DNA from 4 places in the Rhizobium sp. 1399 genome. Region 2 is predicted to be linked to each of the others. Evidence: riboswitches for the same ligand, from Rfam matches in the RefSeq annotation. Region 2 holds a riboswitch; each other region holds the start of a gene.
The links. A riboswitch is a leader RNA that binds a small molecule or an ion and turns the genes downstream of it on or off. The one in region 2 is predicted to bind cobalamin.
Positions count from the first base shown of each region.

Region 1: linked by a shared signal. The riboswitch ahead of bluB (5,6-dimethylbenzimidazole synthase) and the one ahead of metE (5-methyltetrahydropteroyltriglutamate--homocysteine S-methyltransferase) in region 2 are both predicted to bind cobalamin.
Region 3: linked by a shared signal. The riboswitch ahead of cobU (bifunctional adenosylcobinamide kinase/adenosylcobinamide-phosphate guanylyltransferase) and the one ahead of metE (5-methyltetrahydropteroyltriglutamate--homocysteine S-methyltransferase) in region 2 are both predicted to bind cobalamin.
Region 4: linked by a shared signal. The riboswitch ahead of J2X71_RS27595 (ABC transporter substrate-binding protein) and the one ahead of metE (5-methyltetrahydropteroyltriglutamate--homocysteine S-methyltransferase) in region 2 are both predicted to bind cobalamin.

Region 1 is NZ_JAVDSU010000012.1:18,266-22,475, reverse strand. It holds gene J2X71_RS28845 (MFS transporter) at 109-1,545, opposite strand; cobalamin riboswitch at 1,688-1,878, shown strand; gene bluB (5,6-dimethylbenzimidazole synthase) at 1,920-2,621, shown strand; gene J2X71_RS28835 (MFS transporter) at 2,639-4,183, opposite strand.
Region 2 is NZ_JAVDSU010000005.1:395,554-399,763, forward strand. It holds gene metE (5-methyltetrahydropteroyltriglutamate--homocysteine S-methyltransferase) at 1-1,563, opposite strand, end outside; cobalamin riboswitch at 1,670-1,875, opposite strand; gene J2X71_RS19285 (heavy metal translocating P-type ATPase) at 1,917-4,210, opposite strand, start outside.
Region 3 is NZ_JAVDSU010000011.1:156,124-160,333, reverse strand. It holds gene J2X71_RS28370 (chloride channel protein) at 1-1,017, opposite strand, end outside; cobalamin riboswitch at 1,225-1,619, shown strand; gene cobU (bifunctional adenosylcobinamide kinase/adenosylcobinamide-phosphate guanylyltransferase) at 1,971-2,495, shown strand; gene cobW (cobalamin biosynthesis protein CobW) at 2,500-3,546, shown strand; gene cobN (cobaltochelatase subunit CobN) at 3,557-4,210, shown strand, end outside.
Region 4 is NZ_JAVDSU010000011.1:12,083-16,292, reverse strand. It holds gene J2X71_RS27605 (ABC transporter ATP-binding protein) at 1-394, opposite strand, end outside; gene J2X71_RS27600 (FecCD family ABC transporter permease) at 391-1,416, opposite strand; gene J2X71_RS27595 (ABC transporter substrate-binding protein) at 1,428-2,453, opposite strand; cobalamin riboswitch at 2,631-2,940, opposite strand; gene J2X71_RS27590 (hypothetical protein) at 2,996-4,210, opposite strand, start outside.

The DNA.
Region 1 (4,210 bases), on a different contig from region 2:
AAAATCGCGATGCGTAAACGGACGAAATCGACATGCGGCTTATGTAGCCATGCCGATCGGAATTGTCACGTAGAATCTGTGAGGAAAAACGACAGATCCGTGAAGTTTTCAGCGGCTCTCCGCCATTGCCTGTCCGTGGGCCTGTCCCTGGGCCTCTTCCGGTTCTGCCGCCTCGGCATGTCTGTTCTTGTGGCGGCGTGTCGTCAGCTCCTCGCCGGCATTGGCGGGCAGGCGCAGGAAAGTGATGCAGGCAAGTGCTGATATCGCCGCTACGATGAAGAAAGCGATATGAAAATCCGAGACCAAAAGCTTGCCGCCGTGGAAGCTCGAGGAGATTTCCAGGATCGTGCCGGCTACCGCAACGCCCATGGCCATGGAGATGCGCTGCGCCACCGCGTTGATGGCAGTCGCCTGGCTGCTGTCGGCCTCGTCCACATCGCCGAAGACCATGGCATTGACGCCCGAAAAGGCCATGGAGCGGAGGAGGCCGCCGACAAGAAGACAGCCCATGATGACATACATCGGCGTTTCGGCAGTGAAGAAGCCATTCACGCCGAGGAAGATTGCCGCGAGGAAGGTCGTCAGCGCGATGACGTTGCGGAAGCCGAAGGCGTTATAGGTGCGGTTGGCCGCAAATTTCGAGCCCATGGAGCCAAGAGCGCTGATGAAGGTGATCGAGCCTGACTGCAGCGGCGTCAGGCCGAAGCCGAGCTGCAGCATCAGCGGCATCAGGAAGGGCAGCGCGCCCAGGCCCATGCGGAAATTCGAGGCGCCGAGGATTGCCGCCCGGAACATCGGGTAACGAAACATCTTGGGGTCGAGCAGCGGATGCGGCGTGCGCCTGGCATGCACGAAATAGAGGATGCCGGAGAGGACGCCGACGGCGACAGTGACATAGCCGTAGATGACGGGAACGGCGGGCAGGCTGATGACGGAGAGGCCGAATACGAAACCGGCAAAGCCGATACCCGACAGGAAGAAGCCCGGAAAATCCATCGGCTTCGGGCTGCGCGGCTCGACGGCCGGCAGGAAACGGGTGACGAGGACGATGCCGATAATGCCGATCGGCACATTGATCCAGAAGATCCAGTGCCAGCTGAGATATGTCGTCAGGAAGCCGCCGATCGGCGGGCCCATGATCGGGCCGATCAGCGCCGGAATGGTCAGCCATGCCATGGCATTCACCAGTTGGTGACGTGGCGTGCCACGCACCAAGAGCAATCGCCCGACCGGCGTCATCATCGAGCCGCCGGCACCCTGGATGAGGCGGGAGATAACGAAGGCGGCGATGGAATTGGAGAATGCGCAGGCGACCGAGCCAACCATGAAAACGAAGATCGCCAGGCGGAAGATGTTGCGTGCGCCGAAGCGGTCCGACATCCAGCCGCTGATCGGGATGAAGATTGCGAGCGCCACGAGGTAGCTCGTTACCGCAAGTTTCAGCGCGATCGGCGAGGTGCCTATATCGGCAGCAATCGCCGGCAGGCTGGTGGCGATCACGGTCGAATCCATCTGTTCCATGAACAGGGCGACCGCAAGGATCATCGGCGTTAGACGGGACACGGGCAACCGGAAGGCAATGAGAGAGGATTCGGCGCCAGCGGCGTCGGGTCTCGTTCTAGGCCAGCATTTTCAGCCTGTCCACGAAATGAATGTCGCATGCAGCTTGCCGCCATGCCGTTTCCGCGCCATAGATCACCCGTCAGGTGCCCGCTTTCACAAGCGGGAGAATCGGGAATCCGGTGCAAGACCGGAACGTGCCCAACGCTGTAAGGCCGACGCTTGCCGCATAGAATGCCACTGGCCGCAAGGCCGGGAAGGTAGCGGTCAAGCGGATGACGCCAAGTCAGAAGACCGGCCTGGCAAGATAGACCCAACCCGCGCGGACGGCGGGCGGTTGCGTTGTTGGGGATTTGACGATGCGACCCATTGATGATGCCGTTTGCCCGGCATCCAGCTTTTCTGCGGCCGAACGCGAGGCCGTCTATCACGCGATCATGACGCGGCGTGACGTGCGCAGCCAGTTCCTGCCCGATCCCTTGCCGGATGATCTGGTGACGCGTCTTTTGACCGCCGCGCATCACGCGCCCTCGGTCGGCTTCATGCAGCCGTGGAATTTCATTCTGGTGAAGAGCGTCGAGGTAAGGGCGCGGGTACGCGATGCCTTCCTTAGGGCGAATGAAGAAGCGGCCCGCATGTTCGACGGCGAGCGGCAGGAGCAATACCGTTCGCTGAAGCTCGAAGGCATTGTCCAGGCGCCGCTCGGCATCTGCGTGACCTGCGATCCAACCCGCAGCGGCAGCGTGGTGCTGGGGCGCACGCATAATCCGCGTATGGACAGCTATTCCACCGTCTGCGCCATCCAGAACCTGTGGCTTGCTGCTCGCGCCGAAGGGGTGGGCATCGGCTGGGTCAGCATTTTTCGCGAGGGTGACCTGAAGGAGATCCTCGGCATTCCCGATCACATCGAGATGGTCGCCTGGCTCTGCGCCGGCTTCGTCGACCGGCTCTATGATAAGCCGGAACTGGCGGTCAAAGGCTGGCGGCAGCGGATGGCGCTGGAAGAGCTGGTTTTCCATGACGGCTGGGGGCAGGTGGAAAGCGAGGCCGCGCCGGTCTGAGCCGGCGCGGGTGTGCATCATTCTGCCGGCTGGGTGCCGCAATCCTCGGCGCAGGCCGGCGTCTTCCAATGGGCGAAGACGAGGAAGCTTGCGGCGGCGAGAAGCCAGACACCAATCGCGCCATAGAGCATGACGCCACCGAAGCCTGCGACCAGCGCATCATGCACCGTCCCGGCCGGAATGTCTGGCAGGGAGGCAATGTTGCCGGCGGAGATCCGTTCGGCGAGCAGGCGCAGGTCGCCGGCATCCGTCGAGGTTGGCAAGGTGCTCTTGAGGTGGGAGAGCACGCCGCTGAACAGGATGAAGCCCATGACGGCGATGTTGATGGCGAGCGAGATCATCCGGGCGCTCATGTCGATGCCGGAAGCCATGCCGGCGCGATCGCTGGAGACAGCGCCTGTCGTCGTATTGGTGACCGGAGTGTTGGTGAAGCCAAGCCCGATGCCGGCAAGCAGCGCGCCAGGCAGCATCGTCAGCCAGCTTGGCGCGGCGGCGGCACTGCCTGATTTCATCAGCAGGAAGCCGAGCCCGATGGTGAAAAGGCCGCCGGGAATGATGATGCCCGGCCGATAGCGCAGCATGAGCCGTTCGGCGAGCGGCGGTACGACGAGCGTCGGCAGCGTATAGGCAAGCAGCGCCAGACCCGCGGCCACACTGCCATAACCGAGACCGGCTTCATACCAGATCGGCAGATAGATCATGAAGGGCCAGAAGCTGATATTCATGGCAGCCGAGCCGATGATGGCGCCCGAGAAGGCGCGGATGCCGAAGACCGAGGCATCGAACATCGGTCGCGGGTTCAGCCTCTCGGCGAAGATGAAGGCGACGAGGCTTGCCGCGGAAAGTCCGATAATGGCAAGCGCGGTAGGGCTGGCAAAGCCGAGAGCCGGACCCTGGGTGATGAAGAAAGCGAGGCAGAAGACCGCCAGCGAAAGGGTGGCGATGCCGGCGATATCGAGCCGTCCTGCAGCGGGGTCACGCGATTCCTCAACGCCCGTTACGGCAAGGGCCACCGTCACGGCAGCCAGCACGGCATGGATGAGGAAGACCCATTGCCAGCCGGCGGCTGCTACGATCGCAACGCCTATGATCGGGCCAAAGCCGAGGCCGATGCCGAAGATGATGCCCCACCAGCCGAAGGCCATGCTGCGGGCTCTGCCCTCCGGGAATTGATGGGAGAGGACGGCCACCTGGCAGATCAGCATCACGCCGCCGCTCATGCCCTGCAGAAAGCGAGCAACGATTAGCAGCGAAACATCCTGAGCAAGGCCGGCAATCAGCGAGGTGAGGTCAAAGGCGGCAATGCCGATCAGGAAGACGCGCTTGCGGCCGTAGCGATCGGCTAATGTGCCTGCTGCCATCAGCACCGTCGTCACGGCGATCGTATAGGCATTCATGATCCATTGCAGCGCGCTGAAATCGGCATGCAGCACCTTTTCCAGCGTCGGCAGGATTGCCGGTACGCTCGATATTTCAAGGCCGAACATCAGTGAGGAGAGGCAGGCCGCCATCAGGGCGACGATGCCTCTGATACGTGAGGATGGAGGGGAGGCAGGGGTCATGCTTTGGCCTTTCGACGTTGAGACTTG
Region 2 (4,210 bases):
ATGTTGCGTGAAGGCAAAGCCGGAAAGCTGCTCGCCGAAATACTGCACCATGTCATTACGCTCGAATTCACCGTGGACGAGCACATCGAGACCGATCTCCTCCTGCCAGCGGATCGCTGCTTCGGTTTCCTTTTTCAGGAAGGCATCATAATCCGCCTCGCTGATCGCCCCCTTGGTGAAAGCGGAGCGGGACTTTCGAACATCTGATGTCTGCGGGAAGGAGCCGATCGTCGTAGTCGGGAACAGCGGCAAGCGAAGCTTACGCTCCTGCAGTCCGGTCCGCTCGGCAAAATCGCTGCTGCGTGTCTTCATCGCCTCGTCGATCGCGGCAACCCGCTGTCTGACCTTCAGATCATGTACGCGCGTAGATACGGCGCGCGATGCAACGGCCTGCGAGGCTGCCGCAATCACCTGGGAGGCCTTGCCGGCATCACCGAGCGCTGCGAGCTCATCAAGCTTCTGGGCAGCGAAGGCGAGCCATGATTTCATCTCACCATCCAGCCCGCTCTCCAGTTCCAGATCGATCGGCGCGTGCAGCAGCGAGCAGGACGGCGCGATCTGTAGCCGGTCCGCACCAAAGTGCTGGACAAGCGGCTCGATCCTCTCCCGGATCGCCGCAAGGTCTGCCTTCCAGATATTGCGCCCGTCGATGACGCCAAGCGAAAATGTCAGATCGCTGGGTGCCTTGAAAAGGGCATCGATCTGCTGTGGAGCGCGAACGAGATCGACATGCAGGCCGGCAACCGGGAGCGAGAGCGCCGTCGGCAGATTGTCGCCGATCGCGCCGAAATAGGTGGCGACCATGATCTTCAGGTCGGGCACCAATTCATGCAGCGCACGATAGGTATGCTGCAATGCTGCCTGCTCTTCCTGTGAAAGATCGAGCACGAAGCAAGGTTCGTCGATCTGCACCCAGTCGACACCGGCTGCACGAAGTTCTGCCAGTACTTTTGTATAAACAGGCAACAAGCGTGCAAGCAGGTCAATCGGCGCAAAACCTTCTTCGCTTCCCTTGGCGAGTTTCAGGAAGGTAACCGGACCGAGGATGACCGGCCGGGTGTGGATGCCAAGTGTCTTGGCCTCGACGAAGGCATCAAGTGGCTTGTTCGCCGTCAGGGCAAAGGTCTGATCGGGGCCGAGTTCCGGCACCATGTAGTGGTAGTTCGTGTCGAACCATTTCGTCATTTCCAGCGCCGGCGCGCCATGCCCGTGATGGTGCTGATGGCCGCAATCGACATGCGCCTCTTCGCCGGTGGAGCCGCGCGCCATCGCGAAATAGGTGTCGAGAGAAACTTGCCCGCCCTTCCAGCCATAGGCGGCGGGAATGGCGCCGACCATGACCGCCGTGTCGAGCACATGGTCGTAAAGCGAGAAATCGTTCGAGGGGATGACGTCGATCCCCTTCTGCTTCTGCAGGAGCCAGTTTTCCGCCCGCAGCCGCTTCGCGACATCGAGAAGCGCGCCGGCATCGGATTTGCCGGCCCAGTAGCTCTCCAGTGCGAATTTGAGTTCGCGATGCTTTCCGATCCTGGGAAAGCCGAGATTTGCAGTCTTGATAGTCATTTTCCTTACCCCGAAGGTTATGGGCAAGGCTGCGGCGCAACGCATCGACGAGATACGGCCATGGGAATGCCGTCTCGCGCAAGCGGCACACCGGGACACCCCGCCCGTGGACGTTATCTATCGCGGCAGGTCTCCTGGCTTGCGGGTCATCGACATCGTCCAGTCTTCCCGGGAGTCTTCCCAGTGACGTCGAAGGACGGTGTCTATCCGCTTACAGTTGCGGGGGCAGCTTCGGTCTTGGCGATGGCCGCACCGAATTCCCTCTTAGCTTGGGATCAACAGATCCCAAGAACCAACGATGCGGCAAGCATGCACCCGCCGCATCGCAACGTCAATATGATATAAAGAAATCTTTATGTCTTTATCTGAAGAAGCCGAAGTGCATTCATCGTCACCAGCACGGTCGCACCCGTATCGGCGAGGATCGCCGGCCACAGGCCGGTAATGCCGATGATGGTGGTAACCAGGAACACGGCCTTCAGCCCGAGCGCGATGGTGATGTTCTGAAAGATATTGCGCATCGTCCGCTTCGAAAGGTCGATCATCCGGGCTACGTCGCCGACACGCCCATGCAGCACAGCCGCATCCGCCGTCTCCAGCGCCACGTCGGTGCCGCCGCCCATGGCGATGCCGACATCGGCAGCGGCAAGTGCCGGCGCGTCATTAATGCCGTCACCCACCTTGGCGACGAACAGACCTTCCTTCTTCAGTTCGCCAACAATGCGCTGCTTGTCCTGCGGCAGGAGTTCGCCGCGCCAGTCGATGCCGAGATCGCCGGCAACGGCTGCCGCCGTGCGCTTGTTGTCGCCGGTCAGCATGATGGCGCGCACGCCAGCTGCCTTCAGCGTCGCAAGCCCGCTCTTTGCGTCTTCACGAGGTTCGTCGCGCATGGCAATGAGACCGGCGGCGACACCATTGACGAGCAGCACCGAGACGCTCTTGCCCGCGCCGTTCAGCACCGCGACCTGTTCGTCCTGCTCCGCATTCAGCGCCCCGCGCTCGCGCGCAGCCGGCGGCGACAGGAGATCGAGCGTCTCCCCACCTACCTTGCCGGTCATGCCCTTGCCGGGCAGCGCTTCGACTTCGAAAGCCGGCGGCACGGGTACTCCATCGGCCTTGGCCCGATTGAGGATTGCCAGCGCCAGCGGATGGCTGGAGCCCTGCTCCAGAACAGCAGCGCGCGAAAGCACCTCTGCCTCGGTGCGTCCGTAGGAAATTATATCGGTGACCTGCGGTTTGCCTTCGGTCAGCGTACCGGTTTTATCAAAGGCAACGGCCGTCACCTTCCCAAGCGATTCCAGAACCGCCCCACCCTTCATCAGCAGACCGCGGCGCGCACCCGCCGAAAGCGAGGCGGCAATCGCCGCCGGCGTGGAAATGACAAGCGCACAGGGGCAGCCGATCAGCAGGATTGCGAGACCCTTATAGACCCATTCACCCCATGCCCCGCCCATCAGCAACGGCGGCAAAACGGCGACCAGAGCCGCCACGACGACGACACCAGGCGTATAATAGCGGGAGAAGCGATCGATGAAGCGCTCCGTCGGAGCCTTCGATTCCTGGGCTTCCTCCACCAGCTTGACGACGCGGGCAATCGTATTGTCCTCGGCAGCGGCCGTGACACGGACGCGCAGCGCCGCATCGCCATTGACCGTGCCGGCGAAGACCATCTCGCCTGCGCCCTTGCGAACCGGCGTGCTTTCGCCCGTCACCGGCGCCTCATCGATAGCGCTTTCGCCGGAAACAATTGTCCCGTCGGCGGAAATCCGGTCTCCCGGACGCACGAGAATGACGGAGCCGACGGAAAGCGTCTCAGCTGGCACTTCCTTCACCTCGCCGCCCGTCTCGAGCAGCGCATTCTTAGGCACCAGCGTCGTCAGCGACTGGATGCTGGCGCGCGCCTTGCCGGCAGCCACGCCTTCCAGCAATTCGCCGACGAGGAACAGGAAGACGACCGTCGCCGCCTCTTCCCCCGCATTGATGATGACAGCGCCGACAGCGGCAATCGTCATCAGCATCTCGATCGAAAAGGGCGTGCCAGAAAGGGCGGCCATGACCGCGCGGCGGGCAATCGGCACCAGCCCGACCAGCATGGCAACGATGAAAGCATAGGGGGCAATCGACGGCACCAGATGGCCGAGCACGTAGGCGGCAACGAGTGCGAGGCCGGAAAGGATCGTCAACCGGCCTTTCTTGCTCTGCCACCAGGGACCGGTCATCGGCCCATGATCATGGCCGTGCAGCCCCTCGACCTCCTCGGCGCTGTGCGAATGATCGTGACCGGCATGATCGTGATCATGGCCTTCGTGGTCATGATCGTGATGGTCGTGATCATGATGCTCATGCCCATCGTGATCGTGATCGTGGTCATGGTCGTGCCCATGATCGTGGTCGTGATGCGCATGGTCATGACCGGTCTTGCTCTCGCGAGCAGGAGCCTTGCCGGTGAGCGGAGCAACCGAATAGCCGAGGCCGGTCACCCTCTTCTCGATCGCCTTGAGATCGCTGCTGCCATCGTGGCGCACCGTCATCGTGCCTGCTGTCACCGACACGGAGACGTCTTCGACGCCGGGCACGCGTCTGACGGCGGTATCGATTTTCGTTGCGCAGGCGGCGCAATCCATTCCGCCAACCCGGTACCGTGCCT
Region 3 (4,210 bases), on a different contig from region 2:
CGAAATGGCCGATGCCACCGATTTCAGAAGGAAGAGGCCGATCAGCGCGGGAATGGTGATCTCATGGGAGAGGTTCAGATGCAGCGCGCCGTGGCCGGCGGCCAGCACCTGCGGCGAGACCAGCGCCAGCAGGCCGACGACGAGGCCGCCGAGCGCCGGGCGGAAAGGTAGCGCGATGGCGCTTTTGCGCGCCAGCTCCTCGACGAAGGAGACGCCCTGCATGATGAGGATGCCGATGCCGGCGCAGAAGGCGCCAAGGGCGATCGCCGGCACGTAATCGGCGGGCTGGACAGCGCCGAAGCTGCCGACATCGATGATGAAATCGCTGCCGGAGAGCAGGCGGGCGACCAGTGTAGCGACGAGGGCGGCGACGACGACAGGCGTCAGCGAGACGATGGTGTAGGTGCCGATGATCAGCTCGAAGGCATAGAAGGCGCCCGTCAGCGGTGCATTGAAGGCGGCGGCGATGGCGCCGGCTGCACCGCAGCCGACGAGGACACGCATGTCGGAGCGGCGCAGCTGCAGCTTCAGGCCGAATTTCGAGGCTATGCCGGCTGCAAGCTGCGTATAGCCGGCCTCCAGACCGACGGATGCGCCGAAGCCGTTGGAAACGAGATTCTGGATGGCGACGAGAATGCTGTCCGTCAGCGACAGGCGGCCGCCATGCAGGGCATTGGCCTCAATCGGGTCGACCATCGGTTTCTTGCGCCATCTGGCGAGAATGAAGATCAACAGGCCGAGCAGCATGCCGCCGGCAACCGGGGCCGTCATCAGCAGGAACTTGCTGTCGATTTGCGAGGCACTGAGCCTCGTCGTGCCGTCTATGCCGAAGATCAGCCTGTGCATCTCTTCCGAGACATAGCTCATGGCGGTGACCGCAAGCCCCGAGGCGATACCGACGAGCGCGCCGGCAAAGACCATTCCCATTTCGCTGTGTCGTATGAGCGCGCGCAGGCGTCCCGGATCAAAGACGGTGCCGAGAGGGCCGAGGCGGCGAATATCCATTCGGGAGAGCATCATGGGGAAACTAGGCGGCAGGAGTGGGGGTCAAGGGCGGAGCCGGCATCCGCATGAGCGGCAATTGCGGCAAAATACCGACTGAGCCGTAAAGTTTTTGTGACGTAAACCTTTGATTAAAGACGATAATATCGGTAGTGTAAGTCGAGATGATCTCTGTGTGCACCCGGTGCACCGATTGACATGCCCGGGGCGGAAGCCTAACCATGAATTGACATAATGGATGGTTCCGGATCGGCCTTACGCCTTCCGGATGAAAAGGGAATGTGACGGGGCGGACCCAAGCCGGGCGCCTTCATCACAGCCGACCCCGCGACTGTAGAGCAGTCAGGGTCTTCCGTCCGGTATTTTAACCGTTGCGCTGACAGCCTCGCATTCTGCAGGCGGGCAAGGCGGGATAAATGCCGGAAAAGCCACTGGAATGCATCGTGATCAGCCGGGGCAGGACGCCTCTATCTCTACGAATCGTCCGCCTTTTCACGAGACGCAGCCGGGAAGGCGAGGCAGATCCGCTGGCACGACCAGGGGCGACCGTATCAGGTCGCCCCTGTCGCGGCCGATAACTGCGAGCCAGGAGACCTGCCATCCGTGCCGGGCATAATGCCCATACTGGGCCGTTTGCCCGCTGCCAGCACGGAGGTTGTCTTGGCTGAAGGATTTGATTCAGCGCTGCCTCTGGTGGTGCGTGTGAAAGGTGTCGGTTCGGTATCCCCTGATGGGATGCGTCTGGTGCCTGTTGGTGGACGTTACCCGGCGTGCACTTTCCTCTCCTCCCTCATTCCTGTGCTTGTCACAGGAATCCAGCCACGGCGCGTCCGCGCAGTGAATGAATCTACGCCGTCGTTGAGTGAGTCTCTTGTGCCCAAGGACTTGGGCACGCTGGATCCCTGTGACAAGCACAGGGATGAGGGAGGTGGGTGGAGCCGCGCCTTCGCTCCAAGGGCGGCCGTGGCATGACCAAGAGCCTTCTCAACGCCACCTTCATCCTCGGCGGCGCCCGCTCCGGCAAATCCCGCTTCGCCGAAAACCTCGTCACCACAAGCGGCCTCGACCGCCACTACATCGCCACAGGCCGCGCCTGGGATGACGAAATGCAGGCGCGTATCGACCAGCACAAGGCCGACCGCGGCCCCTCCTGGACCACGCATGAGGAACCGCTCGACCTTACCGAGCGCCTTGCGGCAATCGACGGCGAGGGCAGGGCTGTTCTCGTTGATTGCCTGACGCTGTGGCTCACCAATCTGATGATGGAGGGGCGCGATATCGCCTCCCGGTCCGCCGCCCTTGCCGCCTTTCTGCCGCAGGCAAAGGCGCGGCTCGTCATCGTTTCCAATGAAGTCGGCCTCGGCATCGTGCCTGAGAACCGCATGGCGCGGGAGTTTCGCGACCATGCCGGCCGGCTGCACCAGATGATCGCGGCTTCGGCCGACGACGTGTATTTTATCGCGGCAGGTCTGCCGCTGAAAATGAAGGGTTAAATCCATGCAGCAGAAAATTCCCGCAACCGTCATCACCGGCTTCCTCGGTGCGGGCAAGACGACAATGATCCGCAACCTGCTCACCAATGCCGGCGGCAAGAAGATTGCGCTCATCATCAACGAGTTCGGCGATCTCGGCGTCGATGGCGATGTGCTGAAGGGCTGCGGGGCGGAGAATTGCACCGAGGACGATATTATCGAGCTCACCAATGGCTGCATCTGCTGCACGGTTGCTGACGATTTCATTCCGACGATGACCAAGCTTCTGGAGCGCGAGCAGCGACCGGACCATATCGTTATCGAAACTTCAGGCCTTGCCTTGCCACAGCCGCTGGTCGCCGCCTTCAACTGGCCGGACATCAGAAGCGAAGTCACCGTTGACGGCGTCATCACCGTGGTCGACAGCGCCGCTGTTGCCGCAGGGCGTTTTGCCGATGACCATGATGCTGTCGATGCACGCCGGGTCGAGGATGAATCGCTCGATCATGAAAGCCCGATCGAGGAGCTCTTCGAGGATCAGCTGACCTGCGCTGATCTGATCGTGCTCAACAAGACCGACCTGATCGACGCTGACGGCCTTGGCCGTGTGAAGAGCGAAGTCGCCTCGCGCATCGCCCGCAAGCCTGTGATGATCGAGGCCAGGAATGGCGACGTGCCGGCAAGCGTGCTGCTCGGCCTCGGCATCGGCACGGAAGACGATATCGTCAACCGCAAGTCCCATCACGAGCTGGAGCATGAGGACGGCACGCCGCACGATCACGACGAATTCGACAGTTTCGTCGTCGAGCTTGGCGCTATCGCCGATACATCAGGTTTCGTCGAGAAGCTGAAGGGCATTATCGCCGAGCATGACGTGCTGCGTCTCAAGGGCTTCATCGATGTCTCCGGCAAGCCGATGCGCCTGCAGCTGCAGGCCGTGGGTGCCCGCATCGACCAGTATTTCGACCGCGCCTGGACGCCGGGCGAAGCACGCAGCACGCGCCTCGTCGTCATCGGCCTGCATGAGATGGATCAGGACGCGGTGCGCAAGGCGATCGAAGCGCTCGCTTAGGGAATAATCGATGCATCTGCTTCTCGCCCAACAGGGAACAATCAGCGACGGGGGCGAGGCCATCGACCTCGGCCAGTCGCCGGGCGATATCCTGTTCCTCTCGGCCGCCGACACCGAGCTTGCGGCAATCGCTGCGGCTCATTCCGGCGGGGCGAGCGGGCATACGCTCAGGCTTGCGAGCCTGATGAGCATGAAGCATCCGATGTCGGTCGATACCTACGTCGAACGCACGGCACGGCATGCGAAGCTGATCATCGTGCGGGCGCTGGGTGGGGCGAGCTACTTTCACTACGCGCTGGAGGCGCTGCATGCGGTTGCCGCTCGTAACGGGGCGCTGATTGCGGTGCTGCCGGGCGATGCGCGGCCGGATGCGGGGCTGACGCCGTTTTCCAATGTGTCGCTTGATGATCTGAATGCGCTGTGGGCGTATCTGATCGAGGGCGGCGACGCCAATGCGCAAGGCTTTCTTGCCCATGCATCAGCGATGCTTTCGGGGGCGGAGAAGCCGGCGCCAGCCGCGCCGCTGATGAAGGCGGGGATCTGGTGGCCGGGGCGAGGGCTTGTCGGAGTTGAGGAGTGGCGGCGGCTTGCCAAAGCCGAAGTTCGAGTCCGGCAGGAGACGCCACCTACTGTCGCCATCGCCTTCTACCGCGCCCTCGTGCAG
Region 4 (4,210 bases), on a different contig from region 2:
CGCGCGCGGTCATGTCGACGCGGGCGAGTGCTTCCGCAACGGCGGCATCGTCATCGGGTCCCCAGGAGGCGATGAGGCCGCGATGCGGGGTGCGGCCGAGGCGGACGATATCGCGCACGGTGAGCTGCGTGTCGGTCGTCGACTGCTGCTCGACCAAGGCGATGCGGCGGGCAAGGGCAGCGCGCGAGAGGCCGGAGACATCGTCGTCGCCGAGGCGGATGACGCCGCTTTTGACCTGCCGCAGCCGGCAGATCAGGCGTAGCAGGCTCGATTTGCCGGAACCGTTCGGCCCGAGCAGGCCGAGCACCTTGCCCTTTTCGACTGATATGCTGATGCCGTTGACGATGACGGTATTGCCGGCGGCATAGGTGACCTTGTCGACTGATATGCTCATGCGCTTCTCCGCACGCGATAGAGGATGATGGCAAAGGCCGGTGCGCCGAAGAGCGCGGTGACGACGCCGATCGGCAAGATCTGTTGGGGAATGATGATGCGCGAGACGATGTCGGCGCCGACCATGAAGATCGCTCCGCCAAGCGCAGTCGCCGGCAGCAGGCGGCCATGCGCGGGGCCGACGAGGAAGCGGGCGGCATGGGGAATGACGAGACCGACGAAGCCGATGGAACCGACCATGCTGACCACGCCTGCCGTCATCGCCGCTGTCACGCCGAGCAGGGTGAACTGCACGCGGCGCACGGCGATGCCGAGGGAGGCTGCGGCATCCGTGCCGAAGGCAAAGGCATCGAGGGCGCGCACATGGGCAAGACAGACGATCAAGCCTGTCAGCGCGACCGGCACGGAGAGATAGACATCCGGCCAGCGCACGCCGGAAAGCGAGCCGAGCAGCCAGAAAAGCACGCCGCGCGCCTGTTCGGCATTGGCCGAGGTTGTGACGATATAGGACGTCAGCGCATTGAAGAGCTGCGAGCCCGCCACGCCGCAGAGAATGATGCGCTCGCTGGTGCCACCCGCGCCCGCCGCCAGAATGCCGACCAGAAGAAAGGCGACGACGGCGCCGATGAAGGCGCCGCCGGAAATGCCGAGCACGCCATAGCCGAGGCCTAGGATCATGACGCAGACGGCGCCGGTGGAGGCGCCGGCGGAAATGCCGAGCACATAGGGTTCGGCGAGCGGATTGCGCAGCAGGGCCTGCAGCACCGTGCCGCAAAGCGCCAGCGACGCGCCGGCACTGGCCGCCACCAGCGCGCGGCTGAGGCGGTAATCCCAGACGATGCCCTGGTGGATGCGGCTGAGTTCGAATGCCGTGCCGAACAGGCGGTTGGAGACCGCCTTTGCCGTGGTGGCGAGCGGGATCGATATCTCGCCGATCGAGACGGCGAGACTGATCATGATACCGAGCAGGATGAAGGCGGCGATGGTGAGCGTGGCAAGCACCCACCATCGTCTCTGTGGCAAGGCAGCCTGGCTCACTGCGCCAGACCGGAGGCGGCGATGCCCTTTGCCAGGATTTCGATGCCGTTGATCGTGCGGATCGTCGGGTTCATCGACTGCGCGTCCATCATGATGAAGCGCTTGTTTTTGACGGCATCGAGCTCCCTTGTGACCGGATCGTTTTCCAGGAAATCCACCTTCACCTTGGGATCGTCGGCGGCATAGCGGCGGCGGTCCATGGTGGCGATGACGATGACGGCGGGATTGGCCTGAGCAATCGTTTCCCAGCCGACGAGGGGCCATTCTTCCTCAGTCGTCACGACGTTCTTCGCGCCGAGTGCCTTCAGGATGTAGGCAGGGGCGCTGTTCTTGCCGGCGATGAAGGCATCGCCTTTCACTTCCTTGCTGGAGAACCAGAAGACGACAGGCAGGTTCTTGGCTGCAGCGCCTGAAACGGAGGCGACGGCCGCGGCCTCGCGTTTCTTCAGGTCGGCGATCAGTGCATCGCCGCGGTCGTTCACGTCGAAGATTTCGGAGAGTTCGGCGATTTCCTGATAGATCAGGTCCATCGTGAACAGCTCCTTGCGCACGCCGTCTCCGCCATCGGTGTTGATCTTGGCGACGCAATCGGCCGGCGCGATATAGGTGTTGATGCCGAGATCCCCAAATTGCTTGCCGACGGAGCCTTGGGCGCCGACATGCCATTCGAATTCGGCGGCCACCAGATCGGGCTCGGCACCGACGACGGATTCGAAGCTCGGATCATTATCGGCCAGCCGTCTGATCTTGCTGTTGGCCTCGGCATATTGCGGCAGGACCGGGCCGACCCAGACGGCGGTGCCGGCGATCTTGTCGGCAAGGCCGAGCGAGAAGAGCACTTCGGTCATGCCCTGGCCGATCGAAACGATCTTGGCCGGGGCTTTTTCGAAAGTGACCTTCTGGCCGCAATTGCTGAGGGTGAGGGGATATTGGGTGGCGGCGAAGGCGGGTGCTGCAAGGCCGGCCAGGCAAAGGCTGGCGAGCCCGAGCGCAAGGGAAAAGCCTGGAATAATCTGGCGCATTGGAAACTCTCGATCGGAAGGAAAAGGGCTAGCAGACGCCGGCGCGCGCAGATGCGTGAGCAAAGCGTGGAGGGAGGGCTAGCGGCGGGTGGTCCAATCGGGACGGATCGCGTGCGGCAAGCGGCAGGAAATAAGGTCAATCATATCTGCTCCTTGTCCAGGCATCCCCGCCTGGCTGATTGGATTGCGATTGACGGCAGGTCTCCTGGCTCGCGGATGTCAGCCGGTCATCTGCCTTCCCGCGCTCGCGCGCAGTGGCATGGCCCTGAGGCCGGCGGAGATGATCGCAAGCGATCACTCCCGATATGACCAGCTCGCCGGTGATTTCCTGGAATGAACGACGAGGCATTCATTCCGGATATAACCGGCAATCCGCTTACAGTTGCGGGGGCAGCCACGGTCTTGGTCCCTATTGGGTCGTCCGCACCGTGTTCCCTATTAATCCCCTTGGAGTCTTCCTCGGGGAACCGTCACCCCGATCTATGACGCCGCCATGGGCTACGTCAAGCGTGGGGAATGCGAAGTATGGTCGGCCAACAGGCTCAGTGACTGGTGCCCGAGCCGCCGGCGGCGACCAGCGTGAAAGGCTGGCCCTCGACGGGGATCGTGCGCGTTTCCTTCAGTGTTTCGCTACTGACAAGGCGGATCAGGCTGTGGCGAGGATCGGTGATGGCGATATCATCGCCGGCCACGGCCAGCCGAGGACGCGGATCGCGCCAATGGCCGTCCTTGCTGTAGGGCTCTGTGACGGTTTCCGATCTGACGATCTCGCCCTTTACCGTATCGAGCAGATGCAGCCTGCCATCTTCTGTGAGGATATAGGCATTCTGGAACTTTGCCGGATCGAGTACAAAATCGACGCGCCGCGTCGGAAGGTCGATGATGCGGTAAGGCGCGTCCGTATTGTCAGGATCGATCAGCACCAGCTTGTCCTCCCCGTAATTGCCGAGGAAGAACTGCATGGAGCGGCCGCCGAGCAGCGTCGAGACCTTGCCCCGCGGCAGCGACACGCCATAGGCGAGCATCTCGACCGTGGGGCCTTCCGCGCCGCCCGGACGCGCAACGAGCACGCCTTCCTCACAACCGAAGGCGACGAGACGAGCAGAGGTCGCCTCGCCATGCAGGCCGGAGCAGGGCGCGACATCGCCGATCTGCCGACCATCACGATCGAGCACCCGCAGGCCAAGGCGCGGCGGCAGTTCGCCCTCCTTGACCGGCGCCTGCATGTTCGGCACCGAAACCAGCAGGTGATTACCCATCGGCACCGCGACGCCGTGATGGGCGGCGATGGTATCGACAGCCTTCGGCTCCGGCTTTTCCTGCAGCAAGCTGCTTTCTTTCAAGAGATCAAAGCGGTCGGTGCGATCGTAGAAGATCGCCACGTCATCGCCATGCGTCACCACATGACCGGGCTTCTCGCCCTTTATCGTCGTGCCGATCAGCTTCGGCGGCGCCACCTCGAGATCGCGATGCTCCCCATGATCGGAAAGGGCAATGCCGGTATCGATGGCATGAACGACATTCTCTTCGCCCTGGACGGCAAAGACCGTGCGCCCGGTGTCGCTCAGCGACAAGGCGGCATAACCTTCGAGATCGAAGCGACCGATCTGTCTACCGCTTGCAAGGTCGATGGCGTGGACGACCGGCAGGCTGTGATCAGCCACGAAAAGCCGCCAGCTTTCCTGCTGTTCCTCCTCGGCGCGGGAAGCCGATGGCAAGGCGGCGGATGTGAGCGCGGTGGCGACTGCGAAGATAGC